DNA from 3 places in the Ligilactobacillus murinus genome. Region 3 is predicted to be linked to each of the others. Evidence: predicted binding sites of a transcription regulator. Region 3 holds the regulator's gene; each other region holds the start of a gene.
The links. The regulator NrdR, encoded in region 3, represses ribonucleotide reductase genes. The targets are predictions, from matches to a motif close to ACACNATATATNGTGT.
Positions count from the first base shown of each region.

Region 1 (10,609 bases), 870 kb from region 3:
TTAGCTCTTGGTCTAATTGAACACCTAAACAAGCTAAGCGTTGGCAAACATCAGCCCGTAACCACGGGTTGTTTTCCCCGATCCCACCGGCAAAGACCAACACATCGGCGCCACCTAATTGGGCAAAATAACTTCCGACATAGGACACGATCTTATTTAAATAAACATCTAAGGCTAACTTGCAACGTTGATCGGCTTGATTAGCTTTGATATCACGCATATCATCCGAATAGCCTGACAAGCCTAATAGTCCTGACTTTTGGTTAAAGAGCTCAAGAACTTCATCAGCTGTTTTATCGAGTTTCTTCATTAAAAATGGCACGATCGAAGGATCAACATCACCAGCCCGAGTCCCCATCGTTAGGCCTGTCAAAGGCGTAAAGCCCATTGAACTGGCAAAAGATTTTCCATCTTTGACCGCTGAAACAGATGACCCACTACCCAAGTGCAAAGTGATCAATTTGAGGTCAGCCAATGGTTTTTCCAAAAGCTCAGCTGTCTTTTGCGCTAAATATTCATGACTGATCCCGTGTTCGCCATAGCGTCTGATCCCATATTTTTGCGTTAGCTCATATGGTAAACTAAAGATCGCATTTTCTTCTGGCATTTGGGTAAAGAACTGGCTGTCAAAGACCGCATATTGTGGGGTATCCGGCATGACTTGTTGCATCAATTCGATGTATTTTGCTTCCATTGGATTATGTAATGGAGCATGGTCACTCAAGGCTAAGACTTCTTTGATCGCTGCTTGATCCATCTTAGTAGCTTGCGTGAATTTAGTTCCCCCAGCTACGACACGATGCCCAACACATTTAATATCAGCTAAAGAGGTGATCTTTAACTCTTGGATCTTTTCAATGATCATTTCAGCTGCTTTTTCATAAGATAGGCCATCTTGTGTTTCTTGATACGTCTGATCTCCATATTTGATCTCAAACTTTGAACCTGGGGCTAACATTCGCTCCACTAAGCCTTTAGCGACGACTGATTCATCGGTCAATTCAAATAATTTCCATTTAACTGATGAACTTCCGGCATTCATTAACAAAATTTTTGGCATTTCTGCGCACCTCCGATACTTTTAAGTATAACTTAAAAAGTAAAATTCAAAAAGATACTTTATTTTCCTATATGTATTCTATTTTTGTGGAATTTGACAATAATTAATCTGTTTGTTACATAAACGTGACAAATTGTAATTTTATCGGAATATGTATGTTATATAAAAAATGTATACTGCTAGTGTAGATAAATGAAAAACAAGTAAATATTAAATATTTTTTTAAGGAGAGTTTACTTATGGAAATGAAGAAAGTTATTACGGGAGCTGCCGCGTTATCTGGTTTAGTTGCATTGGGCCAAACAGCAAATGCTGATGAAGTTGTCGTTAAAGCCGGCGATACAGTATCTGAATTAGCCCTTAAATACAACACAACGATCGATGCGATCCAACAAGCTAACAAATTACAAGATGTAAACTTGATCTTCGTTGGTCAACGCTTAGAAGTTGGTAGCAACGTTTTAGCTGAAGCTTCACAAGCTGCACAACAACAAGCTCAACCTGCACAAGCAGCTCCACAAGCTCAAACTCAAGTCCAAGAAGCACAACCTGCACAACAACAAACACAACAAGTGCAAACAACGACTCCACAAACGCCAGTAAACGATGCTGAAGCAAGTGCTAAAGCTTGGATCGCTAACGTTGAATCAGGTGGTTCTTATACCGCTCAAAACGGCCGTTACTACGGTAAGTATCAATTGACTAATTCTTACCTTGGCGGAGATTACTCCCCAGAAAACCAAGAACGTGTAGCCGATAACTATGTTGCCAATCGTTACGGTTCTTGGCAAGCAGCTAAGTCATTTTGGCTTGCTAACGGCTGGTACTAATATCAGTTAAATATAACTTTACGGACTCAAAAAAATTTTGAGTCCGTTTTTTGCGTGGTTAAGCCAATAACACAATATCTAGCGATTAGCAGAGTAAAATTTATACTACATGTTGTGTAAATTGTGGTATACTGATATCACAATCAAATTAGAAGGGGTTTTATTCTGATGGCTTTAGATCTATATACAAAAGATAACTGCATCCAATGCAAGATGACCAAGAAGTTTTTAATGGAGAATAATATTGAATTTGGAGAACATAATATCTCCGATCATCCAGAATATATCAACTACCTAAAAGAAAAAGGTTTACGCACAGTTCCAGTTTTAGAACAAGATCATGCACCGATCATCAATGGTTTCCGGCCTGATCTCTTAAAGAAGCTGGCAGCTCAATGAAAATAATTTATTTTAGCGTCACCGGGCAGACCCGACGCTTCATCAAAAAACTTGGACCTACCGTCGATGCCACTGAGATCGATCCGGTGGACCCACTTTTTATGGTAAATGAACCTTTCGTCTTGATCGTACCGACCTATGAAGATGAGATCACTTACCCTGTAACTGAATTTTTAGAATACGCAAATAACGCTGCATCATTAAAAGGGATCGTCGGGACCGGCAACCGTAATTTTGCAGAGTTATTTATTTTTACAGCTAAAAACTTGGCTAAAAAATTTAATGTTCCTGTGCTCTATTCATTTGAATTCAATGGAACACCCACAGATGTCCAAAATTTCAAGGAAGCGGTGAATAAACTTGAGTCTTAAAGATATCGATATCAACAACGTTACGTACTACGATCTAAACAACCGGGTCAACATTCCCTTAAACGGTCAGATCCAACTCGACCAAGACAAAGCAGCTTTAAGCGCCTTTTTCAAGGAAAATGTCATTCCTAATACGATGACCTTTGCTTCACTTAAGGAACGCTTTGACTATTTGCTAGACAATAACTATCTTGAAACACAATTTATCCAAAAATACGATTTTGCCTTTATTGAAAAGCTCTATGCGCAGTTAGAAGCAGCTGATTTTCGTTTCAAGACCTTTATGGCAGCTTACAAGTTTTATACCCAATATGCGCTAAAAACCGATGATGGTAGTTATTACTTGGAAAGTTTCATCGACCGAGCTGCGATCAATGCTTTGTACTTTGCTGACGGTGATGAAAGCTTAGCACTTCAACTAGCTGATGAGATCGTTCACCAACGTTATCAACCAGCAACTCCAAGCTTTTTGAATGCTGGGCGGGCCAGACGTGGTGAATTAGTTTCTTGTTTTGTTTTACAAGTTACCGATGATATGAATTCGATCGGCCGAGTGATCAACTCCGCACTTCAACTCTCACGGATCGGAGGTGGCGTCGGGATCACCTTGAGTAATCTTCGTTCAGCTGGAGCACCGATCAAAGGGATCAAGGGGGCTGCTTCTGGGGTCGTGCCTGTCATGAAATTACTCGAAGATAGTTTTTCTTACTCCAATCAGTTAGGCCAACGTCAAGGGGCTGGTGTCGTTTATCTAAATGTTTTCCATCCCGATATCATCGACTTTTTAGCTTCTAAAAAAGAAAATGCCGATGAAAAGATCCGGGTCAAGACATTATCTTTAGGGGTGCTTGTACCCGATAAGTTCTACGAATTAGCCAAGCAAAATGCTGATATGTATCTCTTTGATCCATACGATGTCGAAAGAAAATATGGCACACCTTTCTCTTATGTCGATATTACAGCGCAATACGATAACTTAGTCAACGACCCTGATATCGCTAAAAAGAAGATCTCTGCTCGCTTGCTCGAAGAAGAGATCTCAAAATTACAACAAGAATCTGGCTATCCTTATATCGTCAATGTCGATACAGCTAATAAAGCCAACCCGATCAAAGGTAAGATCATCACCAGCAATCTTTGCTCTGAGATCTTGCAAGTTCAAACACCATCTTTAGTTAATAATCAACAAGGCTATGATGTCTTAGGAACTGATATCAGCTGTAACTTGGGCTCGACTAATATCACTAATTTGATGGACTCCCCTGATTTTGGGCGCTCTGTCGAAGCCATGACACGCGCTTTGACCTTTGTGACCGATCATTCAGATATCGATGTTGTCCCATCTGTGCAACACGGCAACCGCCAAGCTCACACGATCGGTCTAGGCGCTATGGGCTTACATGCCTTTTTAGCTAAAAATCAAATGCACTATGGTTCACCAGAAGCTTTGGAATTTACCAGCTTATACTTTATGTTGCTCAACTACTGGACCTTAGTTGCTTCCAACAAGCTCGCCAAAGAACGCCAAACTAGCTTTGTTGGTTTTGAAGAAAGTGATTATGCTAATGGTAAATACTTCACTAAGTATTTGACAAAAGACTTTACACCACATTTTGAAAAAGTCAAAGCACTCTTCAAAGATATCTTCATTCCAACTAAAGCCGATTGGGAAAAATTGAGTCAAGCAGTCAAACAAGATGGACTCTACCATCAAAACCGCTTAGCCGTAGCACCAAATGGTTCGATCTCATATATCAATGATACGACTGCATCCCTTCAACCGATCATCAACAAGATCGAAGAACGCCAGGAAAGAAAGATCGGTAAGATTTATTATCCTGCACCATATCTTTCAAACGAGACTTTACCATACTACACTTCGGCTTACGATCTAGACATGCGTAAAGTGATCGATACTTATGCATCCGCACAACAACATGTTGATCAAGGAATGAGTTTAACGCTCTTTATGCGTTCTTCGATCCCAGCTGGACTCTATGAATGGAAAGATGGCCGAACTGATAAGATGACGACTCGTGACCTCTCGATCCTTCGTAACTATGCTCACCATAAACAGATCAAGTCGATCTATTATGTCCGCACGTTCACTGATACACAAGATGAAGTCGGAGTCAACGAATGCGAAAGCTGTGTAATTTAGTGAGGTATTTGAAAAATGGAAAACTATAAGGCAATCAACTGGAACAATTTAGAAGACCAGATCGATAAAGCAACTTGGGAAAAATTGACCGAACAATTTTGGTTAGATACTCGGATCCCTCTTTCAAATGACTTAGCCGATTGGCGGGAATTTTCCGCTGCTGATAAAGATGTTGTGGCTAAAGTCTTTGGGGGCTTAACATTATTAGATACTTTGCAATCTCAAGATGGGATCGCAGCGCTTAAAAAAGATATCCGGACGCAACAAGAAGAAGCCGTCTTCAACAATATCGAATTTATGGAATCAGTGCACGCTAAGAGTTACTCCTCGATCTTTTCAACTTTGAATACGCCTAAAGAGATCGCAGAGATCTTTGCTTGGACTGATTCAAATGAGATCTTGCAATACAAAGCACAAAAGATCAATGATATCTATCAAAACGGAACACCTTTACAAAAGAAAGTTGCTTCCGTATTCTTGGAAACATTTCTCTTTTACTCTGGTTTCTACACTCCACTCTACTGGTTAGGGCATAATAAACTCGCTAACGTAGCGGAGATCATCAAGTTGATCTTGCGTGACGAATCTGTACACGGAACTTATATCGGCTACAAGTTCCAATTGGGCTTTAACGAATTATCCGAAGAAGAACAAGAAGAATTCAAAGGCTGGATGTATGAACTTTTGTATGATCTCTACGAAAATGAAGAAAAATACACCCATTTACTCTATGATCAAGTCGGCTGGAGCGATGATGTTTTGGTCTTTTTACGTTACAATGCTAATAAGGCTTTGATGAATCTAGGGATGGATCCGCTCTTCCCTGATACCGCCGAAGATGTTAATCCTGTCGTTATGAACGGGATCTCAACTTCGACTTCCAATCATGACTTCTTCTCCCAAGTTGGTAATGGTTACTTACTTGGTAACGTTGAAGCTATGCAAGACAGTGACTATGAATTTTAATACCCTATAAATAACAAAGTTCCCATCATGAGGTGAAACTACGCCTCATGATGGGAACTTTGTTATTTACTGTAATTTGCAATTATCACCAAAAGTAAAAAACATCCAGGCATACACCTGAATGCTCAATGTCTATTGTAAAAATCTCGGTAAGAGCAAATTACGTCTGTTGTCCTTTTTGAGATGTTTTTGGTTGACAGTCATCGTCACCAAGATCATCGCATCGACTAGCGAAGTCCGTTTCCGATAAGCCGTATATTTGGCGCTCCATTTCGTAACATATTTGTTCTTATAGGAACGTAAACCTTGAAAAGCATAGAAACGATCACCATATTCAAAGACAAAGCGCGCAACTCGTTCACCGATAAAGCTAAAGCGTGATTCACCAACATTTGATAACGGCGCCATCCCCATATCAAAGTATTCATAGCCCTGTTCTTTTCCATACTCGAATAAACTGATAAAGATCTTATCCATGATCCCAGAGGGTGCATCTTGACTGTGACGCATCAGATCGATCGATAATGTCTTTTCATCCATTGGCATCATCGACGCAAATGCGACCAGTTTACCTGAAGCATCACGGATCAAACAGACTGGAGCTTCATTCAAATAATCTTCATCAAAGAAGCCTAGTGAAAAGCCCTTTTCTACTTGTTTACCTAACCAACTATCCGAGACAGCTTGAAGTTCAGCCATCAACTCATCAGTAAATGGTGGTTCAATAAAGCTAAATTCATAGCCTTCACGTTCAAATTTGTTCATCAAAGCACGTTGCGCCCGCCGTTTTTTACCTTGGAGCGTAAATTCACTGAGCTTGACTAAGCCTTCTTCACCCGTCTTGATAAAGTCAAAGCCGTATTCATGTAATAACATCGTAAAGCTCTCATTGATCTCATAAAAGACCAACTGATAGTCATAATTATCCGCTTCTTGCATGAACGCTTGAACAGCTTCTTGGAGATAAGCATGATCTCCCACCGGTTCACCCATGATGATCAATTTATCGGTCTTGATCCGGTACATGAAAAAGAGTTTATCTTCGCCGTCTTCTGTGTAAAAATATAACTCTTTATCCTGCAAAAAGGCTAGGTGACTAACTTCATTACCGCCAAATTTTTCGATCACCGCACGCACCCGTTTTTTATCAAAACCAACATTTGCAAAAATATCTTTCCCACTGCACAAATAGTTACTGATCAATAATAAAACACACGCTGCAAGTAAAAGACCTAAAAAGCCAGAAAGCCAGATACTTTGCGCCGGAAATAAAAAGATCGTTGGCACACGATGATGATTGATATAACTTGGTGAGTTGATAAACCCAACGATCGCATACAAGAAAAAGATCCCAGCAAAGATCGAGCCGTCCACGATCTTTTTAGTGATCGAATAGCGTAGTTGCTTACGGTAGAGCTCTTTACGTGACAAGGCGACCATCACTAAGATCACACCTAAAAAAATAGCTAAAGTTGGGGTATAAACGCGCCACAAAGTATTAACGATCCCGATCACTAAAACGATCAAGGTCGGCCAATATGCTTTTTTGACCTTAGCTTCGATCCCACGCGCCATCCCGATCAAGGCAAATGCAAATACGATATCAGTCAACTGGTTAATAAATAAAAAGGTGTACGGATATAGTTTTGCTAAAAATGAATTTGAATATGCCCAATTAGGAATAGCTGCTTCTAATAATAATAAGATCCCAGAAACATATAAAAAAGCGGTCAATAACATATGGGCCGTCTTTTGCAAGATCAACTTAGGGATCCCATTTAACTTATGATTGACTTGACTGCCTGCATAGTGGACAAAAAAGCTCAAGCCGATCCCAAAAGGAATGATGTAATAAAACAAACGGAAAAACAAGAGCCAGATCACGGCTTGTTCCGTCGTGACGCCAAATGGTAGTAATCCGATCATCATGAAAACATCAAATGAGCCTAGGCCCCCTGGCACCATAGAGATGATCCCTAATACCGATCCTGTAAAATACAACGCTAAGACAGCAGCATAATTCGCATGTATTCCGAGTTGTTCACCGATAAAGATGAAAAATAACGCTGCAAAACCCCATTCTAATAATGAAGCTAAGATCAAGATCAGTTCTCTTTTTAAAGTCAGATCCTTAAAGAAATCACCTTGCTTGAATTTAGTCGTTAAAAACAAGAGCGGAAAATACAAGCCACCACCGATCAGCCAAGGCCAATATCCCTTTAAATGTGGTCCTAGATCAAACCAAAAGATCAAGCCTAGTGAGACCCAACAGTATAGCGATAGACCTGCTAATAAAAATAAGGCGATCTTAGATAATGCATAGATGACCTGCTTTTTACTAGCATTTTTGTGATAAAAATCAGCCCGTAAAGCTGCTCCTAAAAAGCCACCAAAGCCAGCAATGTTTGTCGCGGTATTGGTGATCCACCCACTGCGTAAGATATACCACGGACTGTATTTATCTGGTAAAAATTTAACGATCGAAAAATCATACAACAGCATAGGACTGACCGCAATAATACCAGCACCAAGCATTAAAATAATGCTAAACAATGATTGATCTGCGAGCCCTTGTTTTACTTGATACCAATCGACCTCGCGAAAAATTTTTCCGATTTCAAAAGTTACAAAAATCAATACTGAAAGGACAAAAATTAATTTCAGAATAGTTGCTCTTTTTTCAACGAAGCTTTTCACCTGCTGAAATGCTTGCTTCATTTTTGTAAGACCCCCTTGTAATTTATACTTTCTTAATTATACCATATGCCCCACTAAAAAAAGGCCACCCATAACAGGTGACCTTGAGAAGTTATAAACTCCAGTCTTCTTTTGGTCCTATCGGTACGATCCCCGATGGATTTAAGTCTAATTGTCCGCGATAATGATGAACTTTGATATGCTCAAAGTTAACTGTCTCTGCTACGCCTGGTGTATTATACAATTGCCGAACATAGCGCCATAAATTAGGATAAGCACTCAAAAGTTTGAGGTTACATTTGTATAGCCCATAAAAGACGATATCAAAGCGTACTAAGAAAGTAAAGAGTTTCCAGTCAGTCTCAACGGGTGCATCACCCAGTAAATACGCCTGGTCTTTTAAGCGCTGTTCTAAATCATCTAGCATCGTAAACACTTGTGCGACTGCTTTTTCATATTCAGCTTGGGTTTTAGCATCTTTAGTCGCATTGACCTTAGCATAAAATGAATCGCAGTAAACATTTAATTCATCGATCTGGGCACGTAAAGCCTTAGGATAGTAAGCGGTGTGATCTCCCGTCAGTTCATCAAAAGCAGACTCTAGCATCCGCATGATGTCCGCTGATTCATTATTGACGATCTGCCCCGTCTGTTTATCAAATAAGACCGGTACACTAGCGATCCCAGTATAATCAGCTTTTGCTTTGGTATAAACTTCTGGCAATGATCTGGCACCAAAGATCGGATCAGCGATCGTACCTGGAAAATCACTGAATTGCCACCCATCAGCCCCCAATACCGGATCAACGACTGATAGGCCGATATAGTCTTGTAAACCCTTGAGACCACGCATCAATAAAGCCCGATTTGCCCACGGACAACCGTAAGAGACATACAGATGGTAGCGACCCTTCTCAGCCTTGAAACCACCTTTGCCAGTTGGGCCGGCTGAGCCATCTGGCGTGATCCAATTACGAAAACCAGGATCGACTTGAATATCTTTTCCCTCAGCTCGCAGTTGGGCTAAACTTTTTTGTGTCCATTTACCGTTAACTAAAGTACCCATATTTTGACCTCTTTTCTTCACTCATAGTCTTATTGTAGCCTTTTCTCGACAAATGCTTAACTTATTTGCTTAGTCTCTAAAATCTGTACTTTGACTCAGATCTAGGTGTGCATTTACTTCAGTTACGACCTCATTTAACTTAGCTTGCAGTGCTTGAATCGCTCCACTCCCCAAATATAAGCGCACCGGTGGTCGTTTCATTTGAGCGACTTTAACGATCGCTTCGGCTACCCGTTTAGGAGCGCCACTTTGGTTGTGATTGAGGCGTTTTAGACCAGCCATCGTGTCACGTACGACTTGATAATCACTAGTCGTTTTAGCTGGCTCTCTCAATGAGGTTTGGTCTAAAAAGTCTGTTCTAACGCCCCCTGGAGCGATCGCTGTCACTTTGATCCCAAATGGTTCTACTTCAGCTGCCAAAGCTTCACTTAACATGATCACTCCTGCCTTAGTTGCCGAATAGATCCCTTGCGTTGGCCCCGTAACTGTACCTGAGATCGAAGCTAGGTTGATGATGTTTCCTGCCTTTTGCTTTCGCATCTGAGGTAACACGGCTTGCGTCATACTGAGTAAGCCAAAGAAATTAACATCAAAGTTTTTTTGACCGCTGACAACTCAACTTCTTCGACCGCACCTAACAATGCATAACCAGCATTATTGACTAACACATCTATGCGACCATACTTTGCAATAACTTGCGCTACAGTCGTATCAATACTCGTTTCATCAAAGCCATCTCAACTGCCCAGAAGTTTTTACTTGTTTTTCCAAGCTCTGTCGCCACGGCTTGAGATACTTTTTGGGCATCGCGTGAAGTCCCAACGACTATATTTCCCTCTTTAAGAGTCGCAAGTACGATCTGAAGCCCGATCCCCTTAGAAGCCCCGTCACTAACCATACTTTTTGTTCCATTTATAAATACATCACAGCTTATCCTAAAATATTTTTTGTATATTTTAGCCCACACATCACAAACTGTCAACAAAAATCGCACACAATAAATATTTATATGACTAATTCATCAATCTTTTCATTCAATGAATCAACTAACTTTTGATT
Region 1 covers NZ_CP023565.1:1,340,086-1,350,694, forward strand. The annotation lists gene CPS94_RS06785 (acetate/propionate family kinase) at 1-1,060, opposite strand, end outside; gene apf (aggregation-promoting factor) at 1,300-1,890, shown strand; gene nrdH (glutaredoxin-like protein NrdH) at 2,059-2,289, shown strand; gene nrdI (class Ib ribonucleoside-diphosphate reductase assembly flavoprotein NrdI) at 2,286-2,660, shown strand; gene nrdE (class 1b ribonucleoside-diphosphate reductase subunit alpha) at 2,650-4,821, shown strand; gene nrdF (class 1b ribonucleoside-diphosphate reductase subunit beta) at 4,837-5,787, shown strand; gene mprF (bifunctional lysylphosphatidylglycerol flippase/synthetase MprF) at 5,920-8,505, opposite strand; gene CPS94_RS06820 (glutathione S-transferase family protein) at 8,597-9,550, opposite strand; partial or broken gene CPS94_RS11580 (SDR family NAD(P)-dependent oxidoreductase) at 9,620-10,218, opposite strand; gene CPS94_RS11590 (SDR family oxidoreductase) at 10,251-10,448, opposite strand.
Region 1: a site for NrdR is predicted at 1,993-2,008, ahead of nrdH (glutaredoxin-like protein NrdH). Genes of this name have one in related genera too.

Region 2 (10,609 bases), 850 kb from region 3:
TAAAACTAAGATCACAACGCCTAAAATATTATTTCCTAGCATTCCCAATGGCACACCTAAAATGGTCTTTGCTAATAAGTGCATATCAGGCAATTTAAAATGATCTAATAAACTGTAAACTAATAACCAAAACGAAACTAGCACTGCGCCTGGAATGATCGCACTAAAACTCTTAGAGACAGCTGGGGGAACACTATCAGGAAGTTTGATCTCAATATCGTTATTGATAAACCACTGATAAACGTAACCATTGATCAGGCCTAAAATGATCGCAACAAACAAACCTTGTGCTGTCATGTATGAGGTCAAGATCGAACTACCATCTTTTGAAGTTAAAAATGGTGTAACTACGATAAAACATGACAGTGAGACGATACCAGCCGAGACCCCGTCAGTCTTATATTGTTTCGCCAAACTGTAAGCGATGCCAAAACTGGATACTAGACCAATCAAACCAAAACTACTATCTGAACCTTTGTAAAGGTAAGCGCCAATACCAGCATCTGTCAACCACTTTTCAAACGGGGGGATCGAAAAGCCAGTTGCTAAGATCATAAAAAATGATCCAATGATGATAAGTGGCATTGATAAAATGATCCCATCTCTGATCGCGACTAAAAATTTGTTATTTCCTAATTTCATCGCAAATGGCATCAATTTATCTTGAATACTTTGACCCTTATTACTCATTTCTTGCTCAACTCCTATATTTTTGTCTGAATCTCCTTAACTCAATTAATAAATCACCAAAAATAAACAATACCTCCTGTTATTTATATTTTTAGTTATAATTTATTAACAAATGAATTGTAATACACTTTTTTGATTTTTGTCAACAATTTAGTTATAAAATCCAACAAATCAAAATTCTATTTTAAAACACATTGATCGTAGTATAATAGTGATTGTCAGCAATATAGTTACTATCCATCTATCTAAAATAAATTATTTTTTATTGTTAATTTTAACGAAAGGACTACGATACATGGCACTTACAAAAAAACAACGTGAACTTTGTGCTAAGATCTTAGACGAAGTGTATACAAACGGTGCGATCTCACGGATCGATATCGCTAATAAAACAAATATCACACCAGCGACGGTCAGTTCACTCACTAGCCAAATGGTCGAGGAGGGCTTACTATACGAAGCAGGAGAAACTTTTGATAAAAAAAATAAAGCAGGTCGAAAAAAGATCCTGCTTTCGATCTGCCATGATCATAGCTATTTCATTGGTTCCGAGATCTCAGAACGGTATTACACTTTTAGTCTGACAGATAATCTGGGAAAGATCATCGCTCAAACAGCCTATCCTTTAGTAAACAATGAGATCCATCTAACTAGTGAATATTTCATCAGTAAACTTCAAGAATTTTTGCTTGCAAGTCCAGTTTCGATCAAAGCGATCGGGATCGCCTTACCAGGACATTTCAACTATATAAAAGCCGACCAGATCGTCACCAACAATCCCTTATGGCAAAATTTTTCACTAGCTACGATCAAAGGCGCATTTGACCTACCAGTGTTTTTCTCAAATAATGTTAATTGCATGGCGCTTTCAGAAAAACTTTATTCACCTGATAAAGAAGATAATTTTCTCTTCTTTAATCTTGCACGAGGCATCTATTGCTCCTATGTCTACTGCGGTGAGATCTTTTGTAAGCAAAATTTTTTAGTAGGTGAGATCGGGCACACAAGTGTTTCTTTGCAAGGAGATCTTTGCGAATGTGGTAAACGTGGTTGTCTTCAAACTTATGCTAGTGAGACTTGGCTCTTAAAAAAAGCCGCTCTACTCTTTGAAAGTTCGACTACGACTTTTTTACGTCAACTAGCCACTAGTCCTAAAGATATCACTTTGCAGACACTATTGACGGCATATCGCTTAGGGGACTCTGGGGTCATTTTATTGATCGATACTGCGATCAATTATATTGCCCTGTCGTTACTTAATATGACGATGATCCTTGACTCAAGTAAAGTTTTTATCCGTGGCAAACTATTTAGTGAACCAATGATCAAAAAACAATTACTATCTTTGTTAAACTACGAATCATCGCTTTCATCTATGACAAGCGCTAACCAATTTATCGTCAAAAATTTTGACATCTATACCGGTTCGATCGGTGCAACTGCTTTAGCACTAAACAGAACTCTATTAAATAAACTTTAAATAAAAAGAGGACTTCAAAAAAATTTTTGAAGTCCATTTTTTACTTACGTTTATGTTTGACGACCGTAAAGAAATGCAGTGTGATCGATAATAGAATAAAAAAGATCACCACAAAAGAAATATAATTGTTCCAAAATCCCAGTGTTTGGCCTAATAGATGTAGGACACCCGTTTGGATCAACATCGTGATAAAAGCCATTACTGCCACAATGAAAAATAACTCGATATAACGTTTCACAGTCTGATCATCCTTTCGCTGTAAAGTACCAGCTTTTTGGCCTAAGTGGCTTAACTCAACTTGCTTTTTAGCCGATAAAGTCGTTAAAAAATATGTATTGGTTTGAACTGCCTCACCTGCTTTGATCAAGCCTAAAGTTGTCATAACTTTATCCATCGTGCGCAAAGCTGCATCAGTCGTTCCAGTGAACATGTTTTCCCAAGTCTTAGTATAGCAATTCGTCAATAAAAGATAATGTTTATGTAAAAAAGGTTCGAGCGGATGCGGGTCACCATTTTCATCAAAACGCAAGGTCAATTGGCGTAAACAATCTAAAAAATTCTTCATCACGCCCGATAACGCCCCCCAATAGGTCGGAGCCGCTAAGACCCAAACATCGGCTTGCTTTAATTTTTCAACGAGCTTAGCTAGCTCAGGACTTTCCGGATAGATCTCATAGTCCAATAAAAAGACCTGTTCAACTTCATTTTCAGGGCCAACATTGGCTAAAACTTGATCTAACATCTGCTTTGTGATCCCGTCACGCTTATAGCAACCTGCAATTCCTATGATCTTCACAAAAAGCCCTTCTTTCATAAAAAATCTTCAATCGCTCTCATTATAGCATAATTACTCGTATCTCCTCTTTTTTCTGCTCAAATATTAATTAAAAAATTTATCCATTTTTAAAACCCTGATTATGGTATATTAATATATATATCATTGTAAGGGGTATTTTTATGACTAAAAAATTATTCGGACTCGTGAGTTTACTCTGTGCATGCCTATTTTTCTTTAGTTTCAGCTCTACAGCGCATGCAGAAAAAACTTATCAGATCGGAACAGATGTTACTTATCCACCATTTGAATTTGCCAATAAAGATAATCAATATGTCGGGATCGATATCGATCTGTTAAAAGCGATCGCTAAAGAAGAAAATTTCAAAGTCGCGATCAAGCCCGTTGGTTTCAATGCTGCCGTCCAATCACTCCAATCAGGTCAATTAGATGGTGTCATGGCTGGGATGGCAATGACTGATGAGCGTAAAGTAAAATTTGATTTTTCAGATCCATACTATAAAACTGGCTTTGTCATGGCTGTTGCCAAAGATAGTAAGATCACTAAACTCGAACAATTGCGTGGTAAACGTGTAGCGATCAAAACTGGAACGGCAGCCGGTGAATACGCCATGTCTTTAAAAGACAAATATGGTTTTACTACGGTTACTTTTGATGATTCTGACAATATGTATAATGATGTTGTCAATGGAAATTCGGTCGCATGTTTTGAAGATATTCCTGTCATGCAATATGCGATCAAAACCGGAACCGCCCTTAAGATCGTCACCAAACCAGCCCAAGGTGGCTACTATGGCTTTGCTGTGATGAAGGGACAAAATCAAGAATTACTCAAAAAATTTAATGCTGGCTTAGCTAAGATCAAGAAAAATGGCGAATATCAAAAAATCGTTGATCGCTATCTTAGTTCCAAAACAGTAGCCGCCCAAAAAGAAGCTAAAAAAGATGGGAATAGTGAACGCACATTTCTTGGGTTATTAAAACAAAACCGCCAAGCTTTGTTAAAAGGGCTAGGTGAGACCCTTTACTTAACGATCGTCGGGATCATCTGTGCAACGATCTTTGGGGTGATCATCGGTTTACTTGGGATCTTGCCTAATAAATTTGCCCAAGGTCTCTCCACCACTATTATCTATATTTTCCGTGGGTTACCACTACTAGTCCTAGCTTTGTTCATCTATAATGGACTCCCCTCGCTTACTGGGGTCAAGATCCCGGCCTTTGTTGCTGGGGTGATCACCTTGATGTTAAATGAAGGTGCCTACACCGCTGCTTTTGTTAAAGGTGGGATCGAAGCCGTTGACAAGGGTCAAATGGAAGCCGCCCGTTCATTAGGGCTTCCATTTGGTACCGCAATGCGTAAAGTTATCTTGCCCCAAGGACTCAAGATCATGGTGCCATCCTTTGTCAACCAGTTCATCATTACCTTAAAGGACACCTCGATCCTTTCGATCATTGGGATCTTGGAATTGACTCAGACTGGTAAGATCATCATCGCTCGTAACCTTGAAGGCTTCAAAGTGTGGACGATCATCGCTTTGATCTACCTCATCATCATCACACTTTTGACTTGGTTATCAAATTACGTTCAAAAGAAAATGAACTAGTGAGTAACACAAAACATAGCTAAAATATATTACTTAGTAAATAGCGCGGGCTCCACCATGATGTTGGTGGGGCTCGCGCTATTTATATTTTTAGTCTGTCAGCGTGATCATATTTTGGAGTGGAACATCAAATTCATCTATCGGCCACTGAGCCGTTGGATAAGCCATTGCTGGTGCTACCAAAGATACAGTATTTCCTGGGAAATTTTTTAAATAGCGATCATAGTAACCTCCGCCAAAACCTAAGCGGATCTTGCTGTCTAAAGCGTAGGCTATCCCCGGAACGACCAAAAGATCTATGTCAGTTTGAACTTTTTTAGCATCATATTTAGGTTCTAAGACACCAAACTTACTCATCTCAAAATCTTTTTCCGTATTCGCTGGTAAAAAGACCATCTGGCGTTTTGGCAGCGTGCGCGGATAAAAAACTTTTTTCCCCTCACGTTTAGCTTGGATACTTATCACCTCAGTCGGCACTTCAAGGTCGCCTGCCATCGTTAGCCCGACCGTTTGTGCTTGTTGCCAAATATCTGTAGTAAATAATTTTTTGGCTAACTTACTTCCAGAAGCTTTAGTCTCTAGCGTCGCACTGGTTAATTTTTTTAATTGTTGTTTACGAAATTCTATTTTAGTCTGCATTAGTATCCCCCTCATTTCAAGCATAAGCCATTCAATCCAAAAAAAGCAACCGTCAAGAACTGACGGTTGCTCAAGTGTGTTATTTCATCGTTTAGGAGACATCTTAGTCTTTTGTTTCTGCTTCAGCAGCAGCTTCTTTACGTTCTGCGATAACTAAAACTCCATCTTTCATATCTGCTTCTAAATGCTTAACATCAACGTTATCCAAGTAGAAATCAGTTACTTTGTCACGAATTTGTTGTTCAATGACACGACGCAATGGACGAGCACCCATAGCTTCATCGTAACCTTGTTCGATCAAGAATTCCTTAGCAGGTTCAGAAACTTCTAAGTCTAAGCCCTTCTTAGCCAAGTTGCGGTTTACATCAGCTAACATCAAGTCAACGATGTGATGCAAGTCTTCCTTAGTCAAGTGTGAAAATTCGATGACCGCGTTGAAACGGTTCAAGAATTCAGGTCTGAAGTATGGAGCTAACTTCTTCATGATCTCTTCGTCTTTTTCTTCATCGCCTGTCAAAGCTTCGTTACCAAATCCAGCGTTTGAAGTTGCAATGATCACTGTGTTCTTGAAGTTGACCGTATTACCTTGACCATCTGTTAAGCGACCATCATCAAGTACTTGTAATAACAAGGTGATAACTTGAGGATCAGCCTTTTCGATCTCATCTAACAAAACGATCGAGTATGGTTGACGACGAACACGTTCAGTCAAAGTGTTACTGTTGTCATCATAGCCAACATAGCCTGCTGTTGTTCCGATCAACTTAGAAACAGCTGTCCGATCTGAGTATTCAGACATATCTAAGCGGATGATCGCGTCTTTATTGCCAAACATGTCATAAGCTAATTGTTTAGCTAATTCAGTCTTACCAACACCTGTAGATCCAACGAATAAGAAGGAACCAATTGGACGGTTGCCATCATCAAAGCCTGCACGGTTACGACGGATAGCACGTGAAACAGCTTCAACAGCTTCATCTTGACCGATAACTTTGCCCTTCAAGCGACTTTCGATGTTACGTAAGCGTTCGATATCACTTGCACCCATTTTAGATACAGGAATACCTGTCAAACGTTCAACGGATTGAGCAACATCATCAACTGTTGCGGTAACTTTTTGGGCTTCCGAATTGCTGTTTAATTTTGCTTCTAATTCATCGATCTTAGCTTTAACATTCAAAGCTTCTTCGTAGTCTTCTTTATCAGCAGCTGCTTGTTGTTCATCTTTAGCTTTCTTGATCTCAGCTTCGATCTGCTTAGCATCTGTGACCGTGTGTTGTGAGGCTAAGTGAGCAGCCGTCATATCTACTAAGTCGATCGCCTTATCAGGTAATGTCCGTTGTGGGATATATTGGACTGAGAAGTCAACCGCTGCTTTCAAAACATCGTCTGATAAGACAACATTGTGGTGATCTTCGTAAAGTTTACGGATACCTTCCAAGATCTTGAAGGTATCTTCTGGTGTTGGTTCATTAACGACAACTTCATTGAAACGCCGTGCTAAAGCAGCATTTTTCAAAATAGTGTTACGGTATTCATCTTGTGTCGTTGCACCGATAACCGAAATTTCGCCACGAGACAATGCAGGTTTCAAAATATCAGCTAAACCTTTCGAACCACTATCACCACCAGTCGAACCAGCACCCAAAATTTGGTGGATCTCATCAAAGAACAAGATGATGTTGCCAGCTTCTTTAACTTCATTGACCAAGTTTTGGATGTTTTCTTCAAAACTACCACGATATTGTGTCCCAGCTTCAAGTGAAGAAATATCAATGCTTACGATCTCTTTATTCTTGATCGCAGCTGGTACATCACCGTTTACGATCGCTTGAGCTAAGCCTTCAACAACAGCTGTTTTACCAACACCAGCATCCCCAACTAAAACAGGGTTGTTCTTCGTACGACGTGCTAGGATCTCAGCTGCTTCTTGGATCTCTTTTTTACGTCCAATAACTGGATCTAACTTTCCTTCACGTGCATCTTGTGTCAAATTACGACCAAGCTTTTGCAAAACACTACCTTCTTGTTGGCCAGCTTGTTGTTGCATTGCAGCTTGTTGAGCTTGAGCAGCTTGTTGTTGAGCTTGATTTGGCAAGCGACCTGTTTGACGATATTGTCTGAATTCTTCAGGTGTAACTTCATGACCATTGATCATGTAGCGGCTACTTTCTGAACTTAAACCATTGTTACCCCATAATTGATTAAAGATGTCGTCCATGTCTCCAAATGGATCTGTATATCTAGCCATAAATAATCCCTCGCTTTTTTTACTTAAATAATTTTTTAAATTTATAACGCTTGTAATATACAACTTATAATTTTGCATTGCAAACAAAAACACCTGTCTGCAGAAAAAAGCCCAAGCGAACAACCAGAGCCTTTTAGAATCATAAATCGTAATACTACATTACTTCCAATTCATATAGTTTTCTTCAAGCTCTTGCAAAACTTGCCACATCGTTGCATGCTGTGCCCTAGCTAGGGCGTCAAGATCACGCAAATTCAGGGAAGTTGCACGAGTTTGTTGCTTGTTGAACGATTTATGAAGGGTCGTATAACCATAACCTGACCTCTTGGATACCTCATAAATAGTCAATTCCTTTTCACGCAGGTAACCTTTGATGTCGATCTCCATTGGTCCTCACCTCCACAAAAATAATTATACCACATTTGTGATATTTCACAAGTGTAAAATACCACAAATGTGAAATATTTTTTTAAACTTTATTTTTTATAAAAAAATAACCCCTACCACATAGTAGGAGCTAGGCAAACTTATTTAGATCACAGGACGAGGACAGAATTTTGGCATCAATTCGTCAAAATCATATTCTTCCAAAGCTGCCAAACCTTCTTTTGTAACATCAAAATAAGCTGTCAAACCTTGGGCGATCATCAAGTTGACTTCTTTTTCCGGATCAAATTGCACAACGATCACTGGTGTCTTAGTCGCATAAGCATAACCGATCTCAAAGGCTGTCCCTGAGTCTGGTTCGTTTTCTTTAGTCTCTTCTAATTTGTAGTCCACGATCGCTACGACTACATCGCTCGCATCGATCTGGTTAGTATCAAGGCCAAAAGTAGCTTTTTGCCACTCAAAGCTGCCAAATTCAGCTGCTTTATATTCATGTTCATGAGGAATAAAGATATTTTTTGGATCGATCGTTTTATTATTGCTCAAAGCAGCTTTAACTTTAGCGATCCGTTCTTTTTGAGCTGGACTAAAAAATGGTGATGCAAGATATACAGATTTCATTTTAGTTCCTCCTAGGATAAATATATTTTCAGTATACGTGACTAAAATCAGTAAAAGCAAGTTATTGCACTCTCTTCAATCCCCCCACAACATGTTGTGGTTAATTTTAAAAAAACACAAGATACGCTTTATTTTTACGCGATTTCCGAGTATGATTGTAGAGGTACTTAAATAATTTAACACTAACCAGATCTTATAGGAAAGGATGCTTCAATCATTTTGATCACACTATCAGGAATCATCGGCTCTGGGAAGTCGAGTTTAACCGAAATCTTAGCTCAAGAATTAGGCACTAAAGCCTATTACGAACCCGTCAAAGACAACCCTGTTTTACCTATCTTCTACAAAGGTAACGAGATCGCTGCTAAAAAACGCGCAGCTGGCGATAAAGAGGCAACTAACCCATATGCCTATCTCTTGCAAACATTTTTCTTAAACCGCCGTTTTGCAATGATCAAGGCTGCTATGCAAGAAGACAACAACATCTTGGACCGCTCGATCTACGAAGACGAGATCTTCATGAAGATGAACACCGAAATGGGTAACGCAACTAAAGTCGAATATGACATCTACAAGAGCTTACTTTCAAATATGATGGAAGAACTACCATTTGCATCCCATAAGAAGTCACCTGATTTGATGATCACGATCAAAGTGTCCTACGATACAATGTTAAAACGAATCGAAAAACGCGGTCGTGATTATGAACTAGTCGAACGTGATCCTTCCTTAGTTGAATACTACCAACGTCTTTTACGTCATTACGATATTTGGATGGAAGAGTACGATTCTTCGCCACTTTTGATCATTGATGGCGACAAATACGATTTTGTTGGCAGTGTGGCTGATCGGATCGCAGTCTTAGAACAAATCGAAGAAAAGCTTTACGAACTAAACAAGATCAGTAAAGAACAACTTGCCGACCTAAAGAAACAACATCTTGAATTATTAAATGAAGTTGGGTGATAATAGAGCTGAGAGTACTTTCTCAGCTCTATTTTTTATGAAAGAAGGTTTTGTTATATGGAAAAAACTGAACGTAAAGATCTCAAAAAGACACTTTGGGTCGGCCTTTCCTGTTTAATAGCATTTAATATTGCTATTTTACAAGCACTTAGCATCTTAAATCCAGAAAATCCCGATGAAAGTGGCGTCCCATACTTTTTTGCAGTTGCAGCTGAATTATTCATCATCTTTGTTGCCACAAATAAAAAGACTCAACGCCAACTTTTTGATGTTTATCGCCAACCAACTGCCCACAAAATTTTTCAATGGGTCTGCTTTTTAGGTCTGACACAGATCATTTTCAGCTACAACAGTACCTTGATCGAGATGCTTTTAAACTTCTTTCATCTGAGTGCTCAAAACCAAGAAGAAAGTGCTACTGGAGCTAATGAAACGCTCTCGATGTTTATCTATGGATCATTTTTAGCCCCGTTTGGAGAAGAGATCTTATTTCGCGGTTTTCTTTTGCAAAACTTCAAACGCTATGGTGTTCGCTTTGCAATTATTTTTTCAGCCATTTTATTTGGCATCTACCATGGTAACATCGTCCAGACACCCTTCGCTTTCATTTTAGGACTTTTGCTCGGTTATATTACTGTGAGTTACGGTCTCAAATATGCGATCGCTGTCCATATCTTTAATAATATGGTTCTAGCTGATTTTTTAGACCGTTTTTTACAGTTATTCTCAGAAAATACTGCCACAACTATCAGCACCATTATCATGGGAAGTTTAGCACTCGGGGGACTTTATTATTTATATCGTTTTTGGCATACACAACGTCAAAAATTATTTGCCCCGATCGACTATTCCGTCATAAGGAGCGCTTTGTTCAATCTTCCTTTCATGATCTTACTTGTGATCTGCTTATTAGAAATGCTAGCTGGTTTGACTCCGCTTCACTAAGGGATATCGCTTGCAGATATTTAAGCCAAGGGAGTATCATTAAATAAAGAGATAAAGGTAAGGTGATGCATGATGGCACTTAATTATGAACGTGTATTAGTAGCGATCGATGGTTCTAAGGGTTCCGATGTCGCGTTAGAAACTGCGATCGATGTAACTAAAAGAAATGAAGCTCATTTAGATATTTTACGTGTCTTAGACCTCAATTCACTCGAATACGGTGGCGC
Region 2 covers NZ_CP023565.1:1,913,575-1,924,183, reverse strand. The annotation lists gene CPS94_RS09395 (PTS sugar transporter subunit IIC) at 1-690, opposite strand, end outside; gene CPS94_RS09390 (ROK family transcriptional regulator) at 986-2,170, shown strand; gene CPS94_RS09385 (NAD(P)H-dependent oxidoreductase) at 2,211-2,966, opposite strand; gene CPS94_RS09380 (amino acid ABC transporter substrate-binding protein/permease) at 3,128-4,573, shown strand; gene CPS94_RS09375 (5-formyltetrahydrofolate cyclo-ligase) at 4,664-5,212, opposite strand; gene CPS94_RS09370 (ATP-dependent Clp protease ATP-binding subunit) at 5,316-7,463, opposite strand; gene CPS94_RS09365 (hypothetical protein) at 7,623-7,850, opposite strand; gene CPS94_RS09360 (nucleoside 2-deoxyribosyltransferase) at 7,995-8,471, opposite strand; gene CPS94_RS09355 (deoxynucleoside kinase) at 8,691-9,437, shown strand; gene CPS94_RS09350 (CPBP family intramembrane glutamic endopeptidase) at 9,495-10,382, shown strand; gene CPS94_RS09345 (universal stress protein) at 10,455-10,609, shown strand, end outside.
Region 2: a site for NrdR is predicted at 8,556-8,571, ahead of CPS94_RS09355 (deoxynucleoside kinase). Genes of this name have one in related genera too.

Region 3 (10,609 bases):
AGCTTGACGGATCTTGTAACCCATCTTTTCGTTACGATCATCGATACTTACACGGATCTGATGTGCTCCCAATTTTGAGCTCAATTGACGTGCATAATCCATGTGAAGCTCATTCTTGACTGGAATGATCTCAACTTGCTTTGGAGCTAACCATGTTGGGAAAGCACCCTTGTACATTTCTGTCAAGTAAGCTGTGAAACGTTCCATCGTTGATACGATACCACGGTGGATCATAACTGGACGGTGTTCTTCACCATCAGCCCCAGTATATTTGAGATCGAAACGTTCAGGTAACAAGAAGTCCAATTGGATCGTGGAAAGTGTTTCTTCTCCACCAAGAGCAGTCTTAGTTTGAACGTCTAATTTAGGACCGTAGAAAGCAGCTTCACCTTCAGCTTCAAAGTAATCCAAGCCAAGATCATCCATAGCTGCTTTTAACATCCGTTGAGATTTTTCCCACATTTCATCATCATCGTAGTACTTATGTGTGTTTTCAGGATCACGGTAGCTCAAACGGAAACGGTAGTCCTTGATGTCAAAGTCATGGTAAACATCGACCATCAATTGAAGTGTCCGCTTGAATTCTTCTTCGATCTGATCTGGAGCTACGAAAGTATGACCATCATTTAATGTCATTTCACGTACCCGCGAAAGACCTGTCAAAGCACCTGATTTTTCATACCGGTGCATCATCCCTAGTTCAGCGATCCGTAATGGAAGATCACGGTATGAACGAATATGGTGGTTGTAAACTTGAATATGAGATGGGCAGTTCATCGGACGCAATTCAAGTAATTCGCCATCACCCATGTCCATTGGTGGGAACATATCTTCGCGGTAGTGATCCCAGTGACCAGACTGTTTGTAAAGATCAACATTAGCTAGAATTGGTGTGTAAACATGTTCGTAGCCACGAGCAACTTCTTTATCGATGATATAACGTTCGATCGTACGACGGATCGTAGCCCCATTTGGCATCCAGTATGGTAGACCGGCACCGACTTTAGGATCAACAAAGAAAAGATCTAAATTGTTACCGATCACACGGTGGTCACGTTCACGTGCTTCTTTTCGACGTTGTAATTCAGCATCAAGGTCTTTTTGCTTGTAAAAAGCTGTCCCATAGATACGTTGTAACATTGGGTTGCTTGAAGCACCTTTCCAGTAAGCCCCAGCCACTGAAAGTAATTGGAACACTTTGATCGCACCAGTTGAAGCCAATTGTGGTCCAAATGAGAAGTCATTGAAATCACCCAATTTATGAGCTACGACTTTACCAGCGTTATCAGCAGCGATCTCTTTGACTAATTCAGTTTGGTATTGATCACCATCAACTAATTGCAAAGCTTCTTCTTCTGTATATTCAACACGTTCGATCGGTAAGTTTTGCTTGATGATCGCTTGCATCTTTTGTTCGATCTTTTCAAAATCAGCTTCAGCCACTTGACCAGCTGCATTATCTGTATCAAAGAAGAAACCATGGTCTAAGGCCTCACCTTGACCAAACTTCATTTCTGGATAAAGGCTATGCAAAGCACTAGCTAAAACATTAGCTGCTGTTTGCCATAACACGTTCATTCCTTCATCAGAATCTTTCGTGATGATCTTGATCTCACCATCTTCGTTTAAAGGTTCGTTGTAATCCACTAATTTACCGTTAAATTCACCTGCAACAGACTTCTTAGCTAAGCTGATGCTGATAGATTTTGCGATATCTTGTGTTGTTGTTCCAGCTACAAATTGTTTTACAGCACCATCTGGAAACTTAACATTGATCTCTGACATTATATGATCCTCCTTATTTTTTGCCAAGACATAAAAGAGCCCCTAGTGCTCCATTGAACACTAGGGGCGTCTTTAACGCGGTTCCACCCAATTTCAAGGTCAGTTGACCCTCTCTTGATCGTCGATAACGGAAACGAGCCGTCCTACCTTTGCAGTAGGCTATCGTGATAAAAGTGGTAAGCTCCTCTTTAAGAGACTTGCAGTCAAAGGTCTCTTTCCCTGAATTGATTTGCCGTTTGTCTTTTACTTAATGTAATTCCTATTTAAGCACGAAACCTCTTTAATTTCAAGTCATTATTCCGGATTTCGGCGATTTTTTCCTACAACATGATATTCATCGGCCAAAAATTTGATCCGTTCCATAATGCGCTTGGCCTTCAAAGGCTCGGCTTCCCCCCGATTGTTGACCGTCAAATACTGCTGTTCTAACTGTGTCAACGAGAGATTCGAGCTAAAAAAGGTCGGTAACTCTTCTTGCATCCGATATTGTAAGATGACCCCTAAAACATCATCTCTTAGCCAGCTACTCAAAGAATCAGCCCCGATATCATCGATCATCAAGACCTGTGCTTTTTTTAAACTATCGATATACTCTGTCGTTTGATTTTTACTGATCGAACTTTTGATCTCAACAGCAAACGATGGAAAATGCACCAAAGTCGTTTGATAGCCCCTTTTAGCTAGATCGTTAGCGATCGCTGCTAAAAGATAGGTCTTACCCACACCAAAACTGCCTTCTAAATACAGACCCTTGTGAAATTCTTTTGGTTTTTTAGAGTAACTATTGACAAAATCCAAAGCTGCTTTTAAAGCTTCCATGCGTTCATCACTGCGCTCATAATCTTTTAACTGCGCTTTACGAACACTACGCGGTAGATTGATCGTCTTAACACGCGCTTCCAAAGCTTTTTGCTCGCGCCTAGCTTTGAGCTCAGCTGTAGGAACGTACACGACTTCGATCCGGTGATTGCTGATCGCAAGTGTCGGTAGATAGCCTGGTGCAAAAGTCTGTTTACCTTGAGCTATCTGCTTTTTTAAAGTCACAAACTCATACAATTTACTCGCACTTTTCATCACATCTGCCTGTGTCAAAGTTTGACTGTTTTCAGCCAAAAAAGTCCGCACCTCGGTATCCTGCAAGATCTCGGTGATCAGCTTTTGATAGCGCTCGTTCCAATTATTTCTTTGCATCTGCTCAGTCAAATTCTTGCCTAGATCTTCCATTTTAGCCACCGCCTTCCTATTCACTTTGTTCTAGCTGTGCCAATAATTCGTCTATCTGAGCATTTAGTACCTGTTTATCCGCTTTAGTTGGTTTAGCTTTAGGTTCTTTTTCATCTTTTGCCCAGTCCGGCAAGGTTTCTTTTTGTACGATCTGCTGTTTTCGCCCATAATATTTTTTTGGTTGTTTCTTTTCACGAGCTTTCTGGTTAGCCTCACGCATGTAGACCATTGCTTCTTCTGGGGTCTTGATCTTCTTTTCGGCTAACTTAGCGGCAGCTTTAGTAAAACGATTAGCCACTTTATCTTCTAACATCGTGTTATTTTGAGCGATCAAATAATAGTGCAACAAGACATTGATCACCGCATTGGGTAAAACTTGTTTTTCAACTAGAGTTTTGACCGTATATCGCTCTAAATTCGTCACAAAACTATTCTTTTGCCGTTTGAGTTCTTCGATGAATTCAAGCGGCAGATATTGTTTTGAAACAGCGATCAGCGCTAAATCAGTTTGCGTCAATTCCGCACTCACCGCTGGATCGATCGGTGCGGTCGCTTTAGCTTCTTTCGGTGTTAGCTCTTTGAATTGCCGATCAAATTGCTGAGTGGCTAATTTCTTGACAAGTTCAAGATCGACTTTATCGTCCTTGACATTTAGTGCCTGTTCGAGCAATTTGACTAGTTCTAGTTCATTTAGACCATATAATAAAGCGATCGACTTTAAGGTCTCAAGTGAACGGCTGATCTCAGTTGCCGGCACAAAAGATTGGGCTAAAAGCTCTTTTAAATATTCTATATCTAGATCGATTTCGACTGAATCAACGAGATTTTTAGCCGGTTTAGCTGTTACTTTTACCTGTGAATTTTTGAGTAATGTATCCTTTTTCACAGTAAAGACATCTAGAAGCGACTTGGTGACCTCTTTAGCATTAGCATATGTGAAAGCTGGTTTGACAAATTCTTGTTTCAACTCATCATATTGGATCTGCCCTAATGAATCGGCTAAAAGCATACTCAAGAGGTCATCTTTAAAGAAATCTTCGGCACTCAAAGGGGCTTGTAACTCATAGATAAACACTTGACCAAGTTCATCTTTTTGAACGAATGTCTTCAATAGTCCAAGTGCTTCTAATCTGATCCGGGCTTCGTAAAAGTCACGTAAACCTAAACTCAAAATATCCAATAGCTCTTTATGCATCCGGCGCGCTAACAAGTCTGGTGTTTGAGCTACTTTAGCCGCTAATAATGAATAAATACCGTAAGCATTGACCCCCATCAACGGCTGGTAGAGCTTTAAAATGACTTTGAACTCTGTCGAGCCGATATGGGCTTTAGTATTGACAACGTAACCATCCTTAGGCGACATCTGCCTTAAACCTTCACTCATCGCCTAACATCCCCCAACTACTTATTTTTTTCGTTATCACGTGCCATCAAGTCTTGCAATTCCTTTGCAAAAGATGCCATATCTTTAAACTCACGATAGACGCTAGCAAATCTGATATAGGCGATATCATCGACATTAGCTAAGATCTCCATCACATATTCACCGATCAATTGACTGGAAACTTCATTACCTCCGACTGCACGGATCTTTGTTTCAACTTGATCGACGATATTTTGGATCTCATCCATTGCAACAGGCCGTTTTTCAGCTGCTCGCATAACACCACGCAAGACTTTTTCACGATTAAATTCTTCTCTGGCACCATTTTTCTTAATAACTAATAGTGGCGCTGCTTCTACTCTTTCAAATGTAGTAAAACGGAAACCACAATTTTCACATTCCCGCCGGCGCCGAATAGCATGTCCATTGTCGGCGGGACGGCTATCCACTACACGTGATCCATTTTGATGACAATTTGGACACTTCATGATCTTTACCTCACTGCCTAATCCTCGATTAAATTATTTATCTTTAGCCATTTTATCACTTGCGCTTGCGTTTCTTCAACTGTTCCCGAACTATCTACTGTAATTGTAGCCAAATTCCGCCTTTTTTCAGCAGACATTTGACTAGCGATCCGCTCAAGTGCCGCCTTTTCACTCAAATGATCGCGTTTCATGATCCGCTTTAGTTGCACTGCTTTAGGAACTTCAACATTGATAACTGCATCACAATGATCTGCATAACCATTTTCGAATAATAAGGCGGCATCGATCACAACTACTTTATGCCCCTGTTGCTCAGCCAAGGCCAACTGTTTTTCATATTCAGCTTTGATCAAGGGCTGCATGATCTGGTCTAATTGGGCTAATTTCTTAGGATCACTAAAGACGAGCTTACCAAGCTTAGCCCGATCTAAAGTCTGATCAGCTTGGATGATCTGAGGTCCAAATGTTTTTTGCAATTCAGCCAGACCAGGCGTCGTTGGTTCAACGACTTTTCGGGCGATCACATCAGCATCAAGGATCTTAAAATCTAATGTTTGCAAAAAATTACTGATCGTCGTTTTGCCCATTCCGATCCCACCAGTCAAGCCTAAAATATATGTCATTTTACCACCTGCTGACACTGCGGACAAAAATGCGTGCCTCGTTGTCCTACCACGATCTTTTGGATCTTTGTACCACAACGTTTGCACGGCTCACCGGTTTGACCGTAGACATCTAGTTCAAATTGAAAGGCGCCCGTTTTTTGGAAAGCATCCGTGTAACTTCTGATCGTTGTTCCACCAGCTTCGATCGCCTTAGCTAATTCAGTAATGATGTTATCATGCAATGTCGTTGCTTGCTCTAAGGTCAATTTTTGACATATAGTCTGCGGATGGATCTTACTTTGCCACAACACCTCATCAACATAGATATTACCTAACCCCGTGACCAAAGTCTGGTCAAGTAAGGCGGTCTTGATATTTTTCTTCTTTTTTTGTAGTTTTTGATAAAAATCAGCAACTTTAAAAGTTTCAGCTACTGGCTCAGGTCCTAATTTGGCTAAACCTAGTAGATCTTCTTCACTGCCCGTTTGAACTAATTGCATCCGCCCAAATTTACGAACATCGTTATAGCGCAACTGCCGACCATCAGTTAGATAAAAGATGACATGTGTATGCTTGTCGACTGGATCAGTCGCTTCTTTGACATAAAACTTACCTTCCATGCGCAAATGGGATACAACGGTAAGACCATTTGAAAACCTAAAGAGCAAATATTTACCCCGCCGTTGGATATTTTCAAGTGTTTGGTCTTTTAATTTAGCTCTAAAATCGTCAGCATCACCAACGATCATCTTAGGATATAAAACTTCGACGCGCGCGATCTTTTGACCTAGAACTAATTTTTGCAAGCCGCGCCGGACTGTCTCTACTTCTGGTAACTCTGGCATTTTTTCACCTCATCTTATACTATTTAGTCTCAAACCACGTCTTACCACTAGCACTTTCGACCTTTAATGGGACCGAAAGTTCAACGGCCGAATCCATGATCTTTGGTACTAACTCTTTTAGTTTAGAGATCTCTGCTTTAGGTGCTTCAAAGATCAACTCATCGTGTACTTGTAACAACATCTTGGCTTCTAAGCCTGCATCTTTTAAAGCTTGTTGCATATTGATCATTGCAACTTTGATGATATCAGCTGCACTGCCTTGGATCGGAGTATTCATCGCAGTCCGTTCTGCAAATGAGCGCAAGTTGTAATTTTTGCTCTTGATATCTGGAAGGTACCGCCGACGATGGAAAAGTGTTTCAACGTAGCCTTTTTGGCGCGCACTTTCAATGATATCTTGCATGTATTCATGTACTCCAGGAAATGAGGCCAGATACGTCTCCATAAACTCTTTTGCCTGCTTACGGGTACTCCCGATACTTTGTGCCAAACCAAAATCACTGATCCCATAAACGATCCCAAAGTTGACCGCTTTAGCTTGGCGACGCATGTTAGCTGTAACTTGGCTTGGATCATCTAATCCAAAGATACGCATCGCAGTATTAGCGTGAATATCAAAATCATCTTTAAAAGCTTGTTGCATGTGCGGATCTTTTGAAATATGGGCTAAGACCCGTAACTCGATCTGCGAATAATCAGAAGCAAAGATCTCCCAATCCGGATGACTTGGTACAAATGCTTGCCGGATCTTACGTCCTTCTTCTAAACGAACAGGGATATTTTGCAAGTTAGGATCAACTGATGATAGACGCCCAGTTGCCGTTAAAGTTTGTGTATAACGTGTGTGGACCTTACCATCAGCTGCGATAACTTTTAATAAGCCTTCAACATAGGTCGATTGTAATTTAGCTAATTGACGGTAAGCTAAAATATTATCGATGATCGGTGACATCCCACGTAATTTTTCTAAGACATCTACAGCCGTTGAGTAGCCTGTTTTAGTCTTTTTAACAACTGGCAATTTTAATTTTTCAAACAAGATCACCCCAAGTTGCTTAGGTGAATTGATATTGAATTTCTCACCAGCTTCGTTATATATTTGTTGTTCTAACTCACTCAAACGTTCCTTAAACTCACTTTGCATGATATCTAAACGTTCACGATCGACTTTGATCCCAGTGATCTCCATTTGCGCTAAGACTAAAGAAAGTGGACGTTCGATCTCAAAATAAAGATCTTCTTGCTCATTTTCAGCTAGTTCTTTCATCAACTTATCTTCTAGCTCTGAGATAGCTTTGAGTTTATGCGCTAAGTGCTCAAAATATATCGCATCATCAACTGGAACTTTGCGCTTAGACCCTTTTCCATAGACTTCTTCATCGGTCAAAACATCGAAGTAGTCATGACGCTTGGCTAAATTTCCCAGATCATTGCTGTTATCGCTGGTATTTAGCAGATATGAGACTAAAAGTAAATCAAAATTGATATTTTTTAGTTCAATACCTATACGCTTTAAGGCTACATAGGTCTGTTTACCATCAAATACATCAACTTGGATCGCTGGATCTTCCAGTAATTGCTTTAGTTTGGGTAATTTTAAGAGCTCAACATCTCTAGTTGCATAATAGCGGTCATCGATCTTAAGCCCAAAGCCCCAAAAGTCAGCCGTATGGTAATTATCATCACTTAGTTCAAGATAAAAGCTGATATCTGAAGCTTTATCATAAACTAACTTTTCGACCTTAGCTTCATCTAAAGCCTCGACCTCTAATTTGCTCAAAGTAGGTCCTGCACTGACATCATCGGCTGAACTAGTTTGTAATTGAGCGATGAAACTCTTAAAATCCATCTCTTCAAAGAATTTGAGCAGATCTTCTTTTTTAGCTCCTGGCCAAGTTGTCTCAGTTAAAGTGAGGGCTACTGGAGCATCTTTTCTGATCGTCGCAAGATCTTTACATTGAAATGCGAGCTCTCTATCATTGGTCAAGTTTTCTTTTAACTTGGACTTTTTCATCGCTTCAATGTTTTCATAGATCCCTTCGATCGTGTCGTATTGTTTTAAAAGTTTGATCGCAGTCTTTTCACCGACTTTAGTTACCCCTGGATAGTTATCTGAGCTGTCACCCGTCAAGCCCTTCATATCAACGATCTGTGCTGGTTGTAAGCCATATTTTTCGACCACATGAGCTGGTGTATATTCTTCGATCTCTGTTACCCCTTTGATCGTTACGGCAACGGTCGTCTTATCAGTCGTCAACTGCGTCAGATCACGATCACCCGTTACGATCGTGACTTGATACCCTGCTTTTTCTGCTTTGGCTGCCATCGTTCCGATAATATCATCAGCTTCATATTCTGGTAATTCATAGTGTTTGATCCCATAAGCATCGAGTAGTTCTTTAATATGGGGAAATTGTTCTGACAGTTCAGTCGGGGTTTTTGAACGTCCTCCCTTGTAATCGGCATAGGCTTTCGTTCTAAAAGTCACTTTCCCCGCATCAAAAGCGACTAAAACATTGCTTGGGGAAACATCACCCAAGATCTTATCTAACATCAGCTTAAAACCATAGATCGCATTGGTATGCAGACCATCATGGTTAACAAAGCGTTCTAATTGATTGTGGAGGGCAAAAAAGGCTCTAAAGGCCACGCTATTGCCATCCACTAATAACATTTTTTTATCTTCTGCCATATCGACCCGTCCTCTTATCTAGTTTCTTTTATTTTAACAAATTTTGCGTAAAATTGAACTATCCCAAACTTGATCTTTGGTCGGCATGAGCTATATCTTTATTTCGAGACTAGAGCTTATAGTTTACATTATGAGAAGTTTGCGGATGGGACTGTGAATCCACTCCTCACCACCCTTGATTTCCCAGATAATTGGTTACCAATCAAATTATCTCAGATTCTTAGAGTCTCTTCTGGTAAAAGTTTAAAAAGAACACAACTTACGGAAGACGGCAACGTGCCGGTATACGGTGCTCACGGAATAATGGGTTCTTATTCTGAGGGATTTATTGAAAAAGGCACATTACTTATTGGACGTGTTGGTTTTTATGCGGGATCAATTATGCGAACTAAAGAATTTTCATGGGTTACCGATAATTCACTTATAGTTTCGAGTTCTTCAGTTGTTAATTCAAATTTTTTAGAGTTGTCACTTAAGCATTTGAATTTAGGTTCATTAACAAGCCAAACTGCCCAACCGGTAATATCTGGCCAAAAAATATACAGTCAAATTATTTTTCTGCCGCCAGTAAACGAACAGACGAAAATTGTTGATTCATATAATGAATTAATTTCAAAAGTTAACACTATAGAAAAAGAACAAGAACAATTAAAGCAATTAGCAACACAGCTCAAACAAAAAGTGCTTGATGTGGCTATGCAAGGAAAGCTAGTGCCACAAGATCCAAACGACGAACCAGCGTCTGTGTTACTTGAAAAAATCAGAGCTGAAAAACAGAGATTGTACGAAGAAGGTAAGATCAAAAAGAAAGATTTAGTTGAAACAGAGCTCGTAAAAGATGGTGATAACGCCTATTATGGGAAGTTACCAAAAACATGGATAAAATCCAAGTTATTCTCCGTTGCTAATGTAATTATGGGACAATCTCCTAAAGGGAATAATGTAACAAGCGAATTTAGCTTGAATGCGGTTGAATTTCATCAAGGGAAAAGTGACTTTGGAGAAAAATTCTTAAATCCCTCCGGCAAGTACACCAGCCAGATAACAAAAGAAATAGAAATCCCTTCAATCGTTATGTCAGTTCGAGCCCCAGTTGGAGATGTAAATTTAACTAGAAAAACAATCGTGATAGGACGCGGTCTCGCTGCAATTCAGCCGTATGGATACAGTTTAGAATATTTGTACCATTTTTTGCTGACACAAAAATCAATTTTAGAACAGCAAGCGACAGGTACTACATTTAAAGCAATTGGTGGGGAAGTATTGAGGAATTTGCCAATAGCTTTACCTGCTGAAAAGGAACAAATACGCATAGTTAATTTAATTAACTCAGTTTTTGAAGTTGAGAGTCAATTAATGAAATAGTTTGACAAATTTGTCTTTGTTCGCTTATCGGTGGCAAAGGAATTTCCGATTTTAATAAAACATTTCGTGAAATTCCCGGAATCATGCTCTGAGCTTGTTGCTTCAGTTGTTCAATAGAATTTTTTAAGACTAGAAATACGTATTGTGTATCAATGGCTAATGGATGTATTGCCATAATTTGTCTTGCAATATGAGCTTTCTCAAGTTTTAAAATGGCTAAT
Region 3 covers NZ_CP023565.1:473,247-483,855, reverse strand. The annotation lists gene thrS (threonine--tRNA ligase) at 1-1,785, opposite strand, end outside; gene dnaI (primosomal protein DnaI) at 2,080-3,009, opposite strand; gene CPS94_RS02375 (replication initiation and membrane attachment family protein) at 3,026-4,393, opposite strand; gene nrdR (transcriptional regulator NrdR) at 4,411-4,881, opposite strand; gene coaE (dephospho-CoA kinase) at 4,899-5,504, opposite strand; gene mutM (DNA-formamidopyrimidine glycosylase) at 5,501-6,331, opposite strand; gene polA (DNA polymerase I) at 6,351-9,023, opposite strand; gene CPS94_RS02350 (restriction endonuclease subunit S) at 9,177-10,388, shown strand; gene CPS94_RS02345 (restriction endonuclease subunit S) at 10,348-10,609, opposite strand, start outside.